3 regions of the Streptomyces sp. NPDC093097 genome follow, and region 1 is predicted to be linked to each of the others. Evidence: riboswitches for the same ligand, from Rfam matches in the RefSeq annotation. Region 1 holds a riboswitch; each other region holds the start of a gene.
The links. Region 1 has a riboswitch for magnesium ahead of ACIQE0_RS15540 (NRAMP family divalent metal transporter). Riboswitches for the same ligand answer to the same signal wherever they lie in the genome.
Positions count from the first base shown of each region.

Region 2: linked by a shared signal. The riboswitch ahead of mgtE (magnesium transporter) and the one ahead of ACIQE0_RS15540 (NRAMP family divalent metal transporter) in region 1 are both predicted to bind magnesium.
Region 3: linked by a shared signal. The riboswitch ahead of ACIQE0_RS10545 (hypothetical protein) and the one ahead of ACIQE0_RS15540 (NRAMP family divalent metal transporter) in region 1 are both predicted to bind magnesium.

Region 1 covers NZ_JBIVOW010000007.1:327,630-331,144, reverse strand. The annotation lists gene ACIQE0_RS15545 (hypothetical protein) at 1-249, opposite strand, end outside; gene ACIQE0_RS15540 (NRAMP family divalent metal transporter) at 331-1,983, opposite strand; M-box (ykoK) riboswitch at 2,286-2,459, opposite strand; gene ACIQE0_RS15535 (SpoIIE family protein phosphatase) at 2,966-3,515, shown strand, end outside.
Region 2 covers NZ_JBIVOW010000001.1:318,241-321,755, reverse strand. The annotation lists gene ACIQE0_RS01290 (alanine/glycine:cation symporter family protein) at 1-1,510, opposite strand, end outside; M-box (ykoK) riboswitch at 1,890-2,058, shown strand; gene mgtE (magnesium transporter) at 2,392-3,515, shown strand, end outside.
Region 3 covers NZ_JBIVOW010000005.1:102,322-105,836, reverse strand. The annotation lists gene ACIQE0_RS10550 (HAD-IC family P-type ATPase) at 1-619, opposite strand, end outside; M-box (ykoK) riboswitch at 1,305-1,483, shown strand; gene ACIQE0_RS10545 (hypothetical protein) at 1,736-2,035, shown strand; gene ACIQE0_RS10540 (MgtC/SapB family protein) at 2,069-2,785, opposite strand; partial or broken gene ACIQE0_RS10535 (transposase) at 3,074-3,515, shown strand, end outside.

The DNA.
Region 1 (3,515 bases):
GGGCCGCCACCGGGCCTCCAGTCGGCGCCGCCCGTCGGGATCGGTGACGGTGTGCCAGTGGGCGCGCGGCCGCCGGGGAGTGCGCCGCGCCGCCTGCCGACGGACGGGCGGCGTCGCCACCGCGTGCAGCGCGGGACTGTCGGCGGCGCCCCGGGCGATGCGCGCGACGACTTCGCGCAGGACGGTCCGCAGGGCCGGTCCCGCGGACGGCCGCAGCGGACGGATGTGGATCGCGGACAGTACGGACATGACGCACTCACCTCCGTGCGGATGACTGGCCTCCGGGGCGGCGGTCGGTGGGCGCGCCGCCCCGGAGGCGGTCCGTGGCGCTCAGTGCCCCAGGGCGAGTTGGACGATGCGGACGGCGACCAGGACCATGGCGGCCAGCAGGTAGGTCCGCAGGGCGGTGAGGCCCACCTTGCGTCCGGTGGAGAGGATCGGCTTGGGCAGGTGGTCGAGCGGCGGCATCCGCCAGTCCTCCTTGCCCGTGCGGTCCACGGGCGTGGCCAGGGCCCAGCCCTTGCGGCGCCGGCGGGCCTCGGCGTAACCGAGGGCGAGGATGCCGGCGACGCCGCAGACGCCCATGATGTCCAGGATCGCGTCCGAGCTGATGTGGGGGAAGAGCACGGCGGCGGTCAGGATGATGGACAGGGCGACCAGGACGGCCACGACGACGGACGTGAAGGCGTTCATCGCCCGCCCGTTGACCCACGGGCCGAGTACCGCCTTGTCGTTGCAGAGCAGCAGCAGGAAGACCGAGGCGGAGGGCAGCAGCACCCCGGCCAGGGTCTGGACGCCCTCGGTGAGCAGGCCGAGCGGGGAGCCGGGGATGACCACGATGACCGCGGCGGCCAGGATGAGCCCGGCGAAGACGGCGTAGAAGCCCTTGGCGCTCCGCACGCCCCGGTGCAGCGAGTGCTTCAGGCCCATCACGTCGCCGATGGCGTAGGCGGTGGACAGGGAGACGGCGGAGGCGCCGATGATGGAGGCGTCCAGCAGCGCGATGGCGAACAGCACCCCGGCGGTGCGGCCGGCGTACTTCGTGAGGCCGGCGGCCACGTCCTCGGCGTCGGTGAAGTGGCCGAACTCGCCGTGCCCGGCGAACGCGGCGGCGCAGAAGCCCATCATCGCGGCGGCGCCGACCACCACCACCACGATACCCAACCACAGGTCGGCCTTCTCGTAGCCCATGAAGCGCGGGGTGATGCGCTTGTCGATGACGTAGGACTGCTGGAAGAACAGCTGCCACGGGGCGACGGTGGTCCCCACGATGGCGATGATCAGCAGCATCACGTCCGAGAGCTGGGAGTGCTGCGGCAGGCCCGGGACGACGAAGTCGTGCGCCATCTGCGCGGCCGGCGGGTGCACCAGGAAGTAGATCGGCACCAGCAGCAGCGATCCGGCGCACAGGGCGATGGCGGTGCGTTCGAACCGGCGGAACGAGCCGGTCGACGCGGCCAGCACCACGATCACCGCCGCCAGCAGCACGCTCGGCACCTTCGGCAGCCCGAGGTAGCCGACCGCCAGGGTGATGCCGATGAACTCGGTGACGATGGTGAGGGCGTTGAGGAGGAACAGGTCGATGACCGAGAACGCGCCCCAGAACTTCCCGAACCGCTCCAGGATCAGCCGGGCGTGCCCGACCCCGGTGACGGCGCCCAGCCGGAGCACCATCTCCTGGTTGACGTAGAGCACCGGCACGAGCAGCAGCAGCGTCCACAGCAGGCTGGTGCCGTAGTTCTGGCCGGCCTGTGTGTAGGTGCCGAAGGCGCCGGCGTCGTTGTCGCCGACCATCACGATCAGGCCCGGGCCGACGATCGCGAGCAGGGTCTTGAGCTTGGCGGACAGGCCGCGGCGGGGCGCGGTGTCGTCGTGCCTGATGGTGCCGAGCGCACCGCGGATGTCGCCGACGTGCGCGTCGTCGAGGACCGCGGAGGCGGGCTTCGGGGCGGGCGGGGCGGTGGTGGTGGACAGATCGGTCATGACAGCCTCCCGGTCCCCCGGTCTGGGGGAGGTTCGGGGCACGCGGCAGCACCGTTCCGCGGGCGGGCGGCCCGCGCCCGGGCGGCATGGAGCCGCACCGGTGCGGACTGCTACGGGGCGCGGAAGCGGGCGCGGGGAAGAGGGGTGTTATCGCGTGCCGGAGGTCAACGAGGACATGCGGATGCGGGGCCGACTGTGGCCCGGACTACTGCAATGGCCGTCCATGTCTCTCGCCTCCTCACGGCCGGGGCGCCAAGGGCGCCATGACGGACACGTCAAGGAGCGGACCGGCCGCATGGGCCGGCTCACCCCAACTCGTCAGAGCTTTGGCACTCCACGGCGTAATCCCCTTGCCGGGGCAGCCACTTGGGGTCACCCCTTAATCCGGGGAGACCTGTCCTGAACCTGGGCGTCTCTCGACGTCGTGGGGTCAGTGGCCTGTGTCCGTGCAGACGCCTCACCGAACGAGGTGCCTTCGAATTTCTCGAACGTCCAGCAGCATACCGACCTACTTGCGCATCGACGCAAGTACTTGACCGAACCTTGACGCCGGCACACACCGACGAACCCGGCGCGCACACCGCACGGTTGGACCTCCACGCAGGTCAACTGCCCCTCATTGTCCGGGAGTTGATCGTCGTTTCCTGGCACGCCGTCATGCGCCGGGAGCCCCCGGCGGGGCCCACGCCTCCACGGAACGGGCCCGAGCCGCCCGCTCCCCTCCCCCGCACGGGCCGCCGGCCTCGCCGCGCGGGCCCGCCACGGCCAGGCACCCCGCACCGGCCGCGGCCCCGGGCGTCCGGCGGGCGCGACGCGACGGAGCGCGCTCAGCACGAAGGGCCGCCCGGTCACTGTGGGTAGTGGGCCGCCCGGTGTCCGTCCACGGGCGGGCTCGCCCCGTCGGCAGGCGGGCCGGCCGGAAGGCGCCCGCACGGGGCAAGCAGGGCGGCAGGCCCGCCCGGGGAGTGTTAGAAATAGCAGCATGGCCGCAGGGTCCGGCCGCTACCGGCGCACAAGAGGACGGTCACTGACCGAACGACGCCCGCAGAGCGTCGCGGGGCAAGTCTTCCTGCTCCAGCTCACCGTGGGACTGCTGATCGTCCTGGTCGCTCTGGCGGCGCTGCTGCTGACCTCGCGGCACGACGCCGAGCAGGCGGCCCGCAGCCGCTCGGTGGCCGTCGCGGAGACCTTCGCCCACTCCCCCGGGCTCACGGCCGCGCTGCGGTCCCCCGATCCGGCGAAGGAGCTGCAGCCCCTCACCGAGGCGGCCCGGAACCGCGCGGGCGTCGACTTCATCGTCGTGCTCGACACCCATGGCGTCCGGTACACGCACCCGCAGCCCGGGCAGATCGGCAAGCAGTTCATCGGCAACATCGGTCCCGCGCTGGCCGGCCGGGTGCAGATCGAGAACGTGACCGGCCCGCTCGGCCACGAGGTGCAGGCCGTGGTCCCGGTCACCGATCCGCACGGCTCGGTGGTGGGCCTGGTGTCCGCGGGGATGAAGGTGGCGAGCGTCAGCCGCGCCATCGCCG
Region 2 (3,515 bases), on a different contig from region 1:
CGCGGGCATCGACCTGCTTGCGGTGTCGCAGGTAGTCCTTGAGCTCCTTCTTGACAACCGGAGCCATCAGGTACAGCGCAAGGATGTTGATCAGGGCCAGAATGAACAGCAGGCCGTCTGCCAGGTCCAGGACCGCGCCCAGGGTGAGGATCGAGCCGAGGACCACGCAACCGATGGTCACGGCCTTGAAGGTGAGGTCGCTGCGCCGGCTGCGGCCGAACATGCCCTCCCAGCACTTTTGCCCGTAGTAGGACCAGGTGACGGTGGTGGACAGGGCGAACAAGATCACGGCGACGGTCAACACGTAGGGGAACCAGGGCATGACCGTCTCGAATGCCGCCGAGGTCAGCTCCACCCCCTCGGCCTTGCCTGATTTCCGCGCTTCGGCGTACATCGGGGGGTTGGCGACGATGATGGCCAGAGCGGTCATCGTGCACACGATGACGGTGTCGATGAACGGGCCGAGCATCGAGACCAGGCCGCCGGAGGCGGGATGCCGGGTCTTGGCGGCGGCCTGAACGATCGGGGCCGAGCCCAGGCCGGCCTCGTTGGAGAAGGCGGCGCGGGTGAATCCCACCACCATGATGCCGATCAGGCCGCCGGCGCCCGCCTCCATGCTGAAGGCATCCGTGACGATGAGCCTGACGGCACCGGGCATGGCCCCCGCGTTCGCGGCGAGTACCACCAGGCAGCCCGCCACGTACACGATCGCCATGACCGGGACCAGTTTGCCGACCACCGCTCCCAGCCGTTTGGCGCCGCCCAGCAGAATCAGACCGATGACCGCGGCGATAGCCAGGCCGATACCCAGCCCCGCACCGGGGCTGCCGAGCACACCGTCCTCGCCGCCGGTCACGGAGCGCAACTGCGCGAGGGTCTGGTTCACCTGGAACATGTTGCCGCCGGCCAGACCGAACACGATGATGATCGGCGCGAACACGGCAGCCATCACCCGGCCCAGGCCCGCATACCCGCGGTCGGCCAGACCTCGGCGCAAGTAGTGCATGGGTCCGCCGGAGACACTGCCGTCCTCGTGCACGACGCGGTATTTCACGCCCAGGGTGCATTCAGCGAACTTGAGCGCCATGCCGAGCAGTCCGCACACGATCATCCAGAAGGTGGCACCGGGCCCGCCCACGGTCACCGCCACTGCGACACCGGCGATGTTGCCGAGCCCGACAGTGCCGGCGCACGCGGCCATCAGCGCCTGGAACTGGGTCACTTCGCCGGGCGCGTCGGCATCCGCGCCCTTGCCGCTCCGTTTGACGATCTCATAGGCGGTCTTGAAGCCGCGGAACTGGATCGCACCGAGGTAGGCGGTGAAGACCACGCCTCCCACCAGCAGCCACAGCACGATGAGAGGGATACCGGCACCGGCGATATCCACCTCGTAGAAGATGACTTTGTGGACCAGATCAGTGACCGGCTGGACGACGTGGTTCACGGCGTCCTCTATGCCCGACAGCCCCCCACCGGAGGCCAGCACACTGGGCGCGGTTTCATGCTGCATGGGGAAGGGCCTCCTGCGAGAGCGGACTTAAGGATCCACGCGGGTGAGGTAAAGGTTTGGATAAGTCTCAGTTCTGTCCCGGGAGGTCAGTAGGGACTTTCGTCCTGTCTATTCGGGGACTTAAGACCAAGCCTTCGGGTCACGTCCGCCCGTCCGCCGACGGAATCGAGTGACGAAACCGCCGACGGGGCCACGCGAGGGTGAGCTGTATTTGATTCCAGGGGCCGGACCCGGCTACCCGGGCACCCCGGCACCCGGCCTCACCAGCCCCGATGGCGGTGACGCCACGCCTGTGACCACCGGAATTTCCGCACCTCGATCACATTAATCTTGGTGAGGACTTGACTGATTCCTTGCGCGCTTTGTAGCGTCCCTTACGCATGCACCTCGCTAGGTGAGGCGTCTGCACGGACATAGGCCACTGACCCCAAACGTCGAAAGACGCCCCGGTTCAGGACAGCTCTTCCCGGTCTAAGGGTTGAGCCCAAGTGGCTCCCGCAAAGCGGGCACGCCGTGCAGTGCCAAAGCTCTGTCGAGAGAGGTGCCAGGGCTCCATACGAGGGCCCCTATCCGCCTCCGCGTGTGTTTCCGCGGCGCCCCCGTGCGCCTTGAGCAGCAGGAGGTGACGACATGCGAAAAGGCTCCGCCAGTTCCCAGAGCGGTGATTCGCCTTACGCCAGTACGCCGTCACCTGTGGCCAGCTGCTGATCACCGCTCGCCGGTACCCGTTCTCGGCAGTCCGTCGAGGCTGCCGAGAATTCTGACCGGGCACTTCCCGGTTTCCGCGCTGCCCGCTACATGGCAGTCGTCTCCACACGTAGGCCGAGCATGTCGCCATTTCGCTCGGTGCCCCTGCGGATGATTTCGAAAAAGGTCTTTTCATGAACCGCGAGGACATAGTCTTCCACGCCCGTGCCCTACTCGACCGGCCCGATGCCGACGCGTTCGCAAGGCTGATGCGCAGCGCGCCGCCGGCCGACGTCGCCGACGCCCTGCGCGACAGCCCACCGAAGCAGGTGGCCGCCCTCCTGGCACCGGTTCCGGCCAAGGCCCAGGCCCGCCTGTTCGTTGAACTTCCGGACGTGCAGCAGGACGCCGTCCTGGCCGAGATGCCGCCTGCCGCGGTGGTGCCGCTGGTGTCCGCGCTGCCCTCCGACGAGCGGGCCGACCTGTACAACCGGCTCAGCCCGGACGGACAGCGCCGGCTGCTGCCGTCCCTGGCCCAGGCCGAACGCGACGACATGCTGCACCTCGCGCGCTATCCGGAAGGCACCGCGGGCGCGGCCGTCACCTCCCAGTACGCCACCGTCCCCGCGGGCACGACCGTGGCCAACGCCCTGCGCGCGGTCCGCGCCACGGCACCGGACAAGGAGACCATCTACGTGGTCTACGTCCTCGATGGCACGGGCCATCTGCGCGGCACCGTCTCCCTGCGTGACCTCGTCCTGGCTGCCGACAACGCCTCGGTCGACCAGCTGATGCGCCCCGACCCCGTCACCGTGCACGCCGACGACCCTGACGAGAAGGCCGCCGAGTGCATCCGCCGGTACGACCTGCTGGCCGTCCCCGTGCTCAACGAGGACAACCGCATGATCGGCATCGTCACCGTGGACGACGCCATGGACATCGACCACGAGCAGGACGCCACCCAACTCGCCCGCTACGGCGGCACCTCCGCCCTGGGCGGGCCCGACCTCGACCTGCGCGCGTCACCGCTGCGCCGGATCTTCGGTGTCCGGGTGTTCTGGCTCGGCATCCTCACCGTGTTCGGCCTGGTCACCAGCACCTTCGTCGCAGCTCAGGAGGACATGCTCCAAGAGGTCATCGTCCTGGCGGCCTTCATCGCCCCCATCGTCGACATGGGCGGCAACACCGGGAGCCAGGCCGCCACTCTCGTCCTCCGCTCCATGGCGCTGGGCCAACTGCGCCCGGGGTGGCGGGACATCTGGTTCGTGACGAGGCGAGAGCTCGGTGTGGCTGCGGGGCTCGGAGCGGTGATCGCCAT
Region 3 (3,515 bases), on a different contig from region 1:
GCCGCGGCGACTTCTGCAACCGCATCACCTGCGCCGTCAGCGCCGTGGCGATTCCCGCCGCGTCACAGGCCAGGATGACAGCCGCGGCCCGCACCTCACCGACGCCTCCCGGATGCACCAGGCAGAGCTCGTCGCTGCCACCGGAGTCCTCCAGCCCGTACCGGGTGGCCAACTCCTTCGCCCGGCGCTCCACCGCGCCGACCACACCCTCCTCCGTCACCCGCACCACCAACCGGGACAGACCGCTGTCCCAGTAGGCGAGAAGCACGTCAGGCTGCTCCAGCAAGGCGGCCGCTACCTTCTGCGCGGCCTCCTCCAGCGTCAGCGCGGCGGTGGCTTCGGGGCGCGGCTGCAACGGCAGTTGGAGCCGGCTGCCGGCGCGCCAGCGACCATCGCTGGGAACAAGCGCGCTACGGGCCACCCGCGCCACGCGCACAGCCGTCGCCGATGCCTCGGCCGCTCCGTCCGCCGCAGTGCGCACACCGGCCGACGCCAGCTCGGCCGTCCCGCGCCTCAGCACGTCGACCGGTTCAGCCAGACGAGCCACGGCCCGTCCCGGAAGGGCGAGTACGGGCCCAAGACCGGCCACGGGTAAGCCGGTTAACAAACGCAGAACCACTGTCCTACTCTCATGAGACGTCCACACCCGTCATGACCAGGTGCGGAGAAGGGACACTGCGCCCGGGACGGCCGGGCAACCGACGACTACTGTCCGGCCGTCAGCCGGCCGTCTGGCCCAAGGGCTCTTCGACGTCGATCGGCACCGCACCATCGCGCCGCCGCCCCTGGGATGACGGGCTCTTTGACGCGCCCTTCGCCCGCTTCGGGGAAGCGGCGGCAACCACAGACGAACCCTGCCGCTCACCGGTCGGCGCGGCGTGCGCCCCACCGTTCTTGGGACGCTGCTGCGTCAGCCACACCGCCGCGGCACCTGCCACCGCAACCGGCCACTCGACGAGCCCCGCCACACCCAGGAGGCCCGCACCGGCATACACCGCGGTCCGCCGTGCCCGAGGAGACACCGAACCGACCACGTCCAACGTCCCGTTCACGGCACCCCTCACCAGGCGGGCACCGGGCACGCGGTCCAACACCGCCCACACCGCTCCCAACGGGCCGGACCCTCCGGCCGGCAGCGACGAGGACGAAGGCGGTATATGGGCGCTCTCACTCATGACATCTCCTGTTCCAGGTAAGGACACGGTTTCCATTCAAACCGGCCCACTGGCGTTAACCTGCGCCGCTCCGAGTTTCCCCAAACGCGTCTTGACAGCACCCCTGCGCCTTCGTGATTCTCGATGCGTACAGCACCTCGTTGGGCGAGGCGTCTGCGCGGACACAGGCCACTGACCCCAAACGTCGAGAGACGCCCCGGGGCAGGACAGCTCACCCCGGATTAAGGGGTGCGCCCAAGTGGCTACCCGGCCAACCTCGGCCAGGATTACGCCGCGCAGTGCTGAAACCGCGACGAGAGAGGTGCCTTCCCGCGTCGCGGAGGCTCCTCGGCCCATACCAGGCACCCACGAGTGCCCAGGCCGCGAGGAGGTGAGGGGCTTGAGTCCCTGGCATAGTCCGGAACCCGCTTCCAGCCCAACTCACCCATCAGCACCCACCCGTCGCTGACACCGCCACCGACGCCCACCCCATTGCCACCCTGCCTGCAGGGTTCCCAGGCACGCCGTGCGGTGGTCCGTGCGCCCGTCCGCGACCGGGTACGTCCTGCTTGGAGACCGCCGTGCGCATCCAACTGACGTGGCCGAACGCTGCCAACGCCTGCCTCACCCTCACCTTCGCCCTACCCGACCTCAGCTCCGACTCGCTCCGCCCCACCCTGCAGCGGGTGTTGACCTACGCAGGGCCCCTCCTCGCCGGCGCGGCCGACGCCGCCGGCGCGGGCCTGCTCGCCCGCCTGATACTCCCGCTGGCCGTCCACATCGTGCAGCAGACACTCGAGAGCGATGCACGAATCTCAGAACACGGCCCCGACGAAACCCCGTTCCCCATGCAGGTCGGACACGTCCCAAAGCTCGCGTGAGCCCGTGCAACGAACGCGTTCACCGATACGCGACTACCGCCGTGGTGCTCCCCCGCGTCCCCAGCCGGTGAAGAAGCGTCGGAACCGGCGGTGGGGCGCCTCGTCGGCAGGGAAGTCGCCCTCGCTCTCGTCCGAGTGGCCGATCGCGGTCCAGCTCACCGCGGAGACCGCAGGCTCCAACGACAGCCGGCTGACGGCAGCTTCCAGAAGGGAGTCATCACGACGCTCCGTGGTGAGCTCCGCGGCGACCGTGACCTTCCCCGCCTGCGCGTCGCGGCTGAACACCGAGTGCAGCTGGAAGCCTGGCCCGGCGAGGGCCTGGACGATCAGGGCCCTGATGTGCGCCTCCTCCTGCTCTCTGCACACCGCCTCGAAGTAGTAGTCGGTGGTGATCTCCGCGCCGCCGCGCGGCTCCCGGTCCAAACGCCGGCCCAGCGGCCGCAGCAGCAGGTTGGCGCCCAACACGGTGACCGTCCCGAGGCCCGCCAGGACGTACAGACCCGTACCGGCCAGGGGACCCACCGCTGCCGAACACCACAGCGTGGCCGCGGTGTTGAGTCCGCGCACGCTCAACCCGTCCCGGATGATGACACCGGCTCCGAGGAAGCCGATACCGGAGACGATCTGGGACGCGACCCGAGAACCGTCGTAGCCGACGGTACTGGTGGCCTGGGTGAAGCCGTAGTTGGACAACAGGACGAAGAGCGCCGACCCGGCGGCCACCAGCGCATTCGTCCGCAGCCCGGCCATCCTGGCCCGCTACTGCCGCTCCAGGCCAATGACGGCACCGAAGCCGAGCCCGGCGATGACGTTGTCCACCAACGGCCACTCATCGATGACGGCCATGATCCGCTCCCCTCACCCTTGACACCTTTCCCGTACTAGCTCCTATATCGGCGACTCACCGCCAGATACTGAACCGTTGGACATACCTCGGGCTCGCCTCCACAGCCCGTTCGCCATGAACGGCGACATGGCTCGATGGAACGACGCAAAGGCCAGGGTCTTCCCACGATCCCAGCTCCACCTGATAGCCGGCCTATCGACGCGTATCTGGACGACGAGCGGTTCGTCGCCCCACAGCGCGTAGTACTCGCCGAAAGGCTGGGGCGGCCGTCTATCCCGGTCGAGACGCCGGTGCGGCTGCTATATCTCAAGCACCGCTATCAGCTCGGATGCGAGACGCTGTGCCGTGAGGTGACGGACTCCTTGAGCTGGAGGCGGTTCTGCCGGATCCCACTGACGTCCTAGGTCGCACCCGACCACCTTGATCAAGCTGATGCCGCAGCCGGATGCACACCGTCGAGCAGCTCAACGCCACGCTGCTGACAAGCTGCTGCGATGCCGCAAGCCGTGCATCGACATCATGGTGATCGAAGCCGATATCGACCACCCCACAGACGCTGATCTGCTGGAGCACGGGGTACGCAAGCTTGGCCGGCAAGTGCGGCGGATCAAGGCTGTGGGTGCGGCCAGGCGC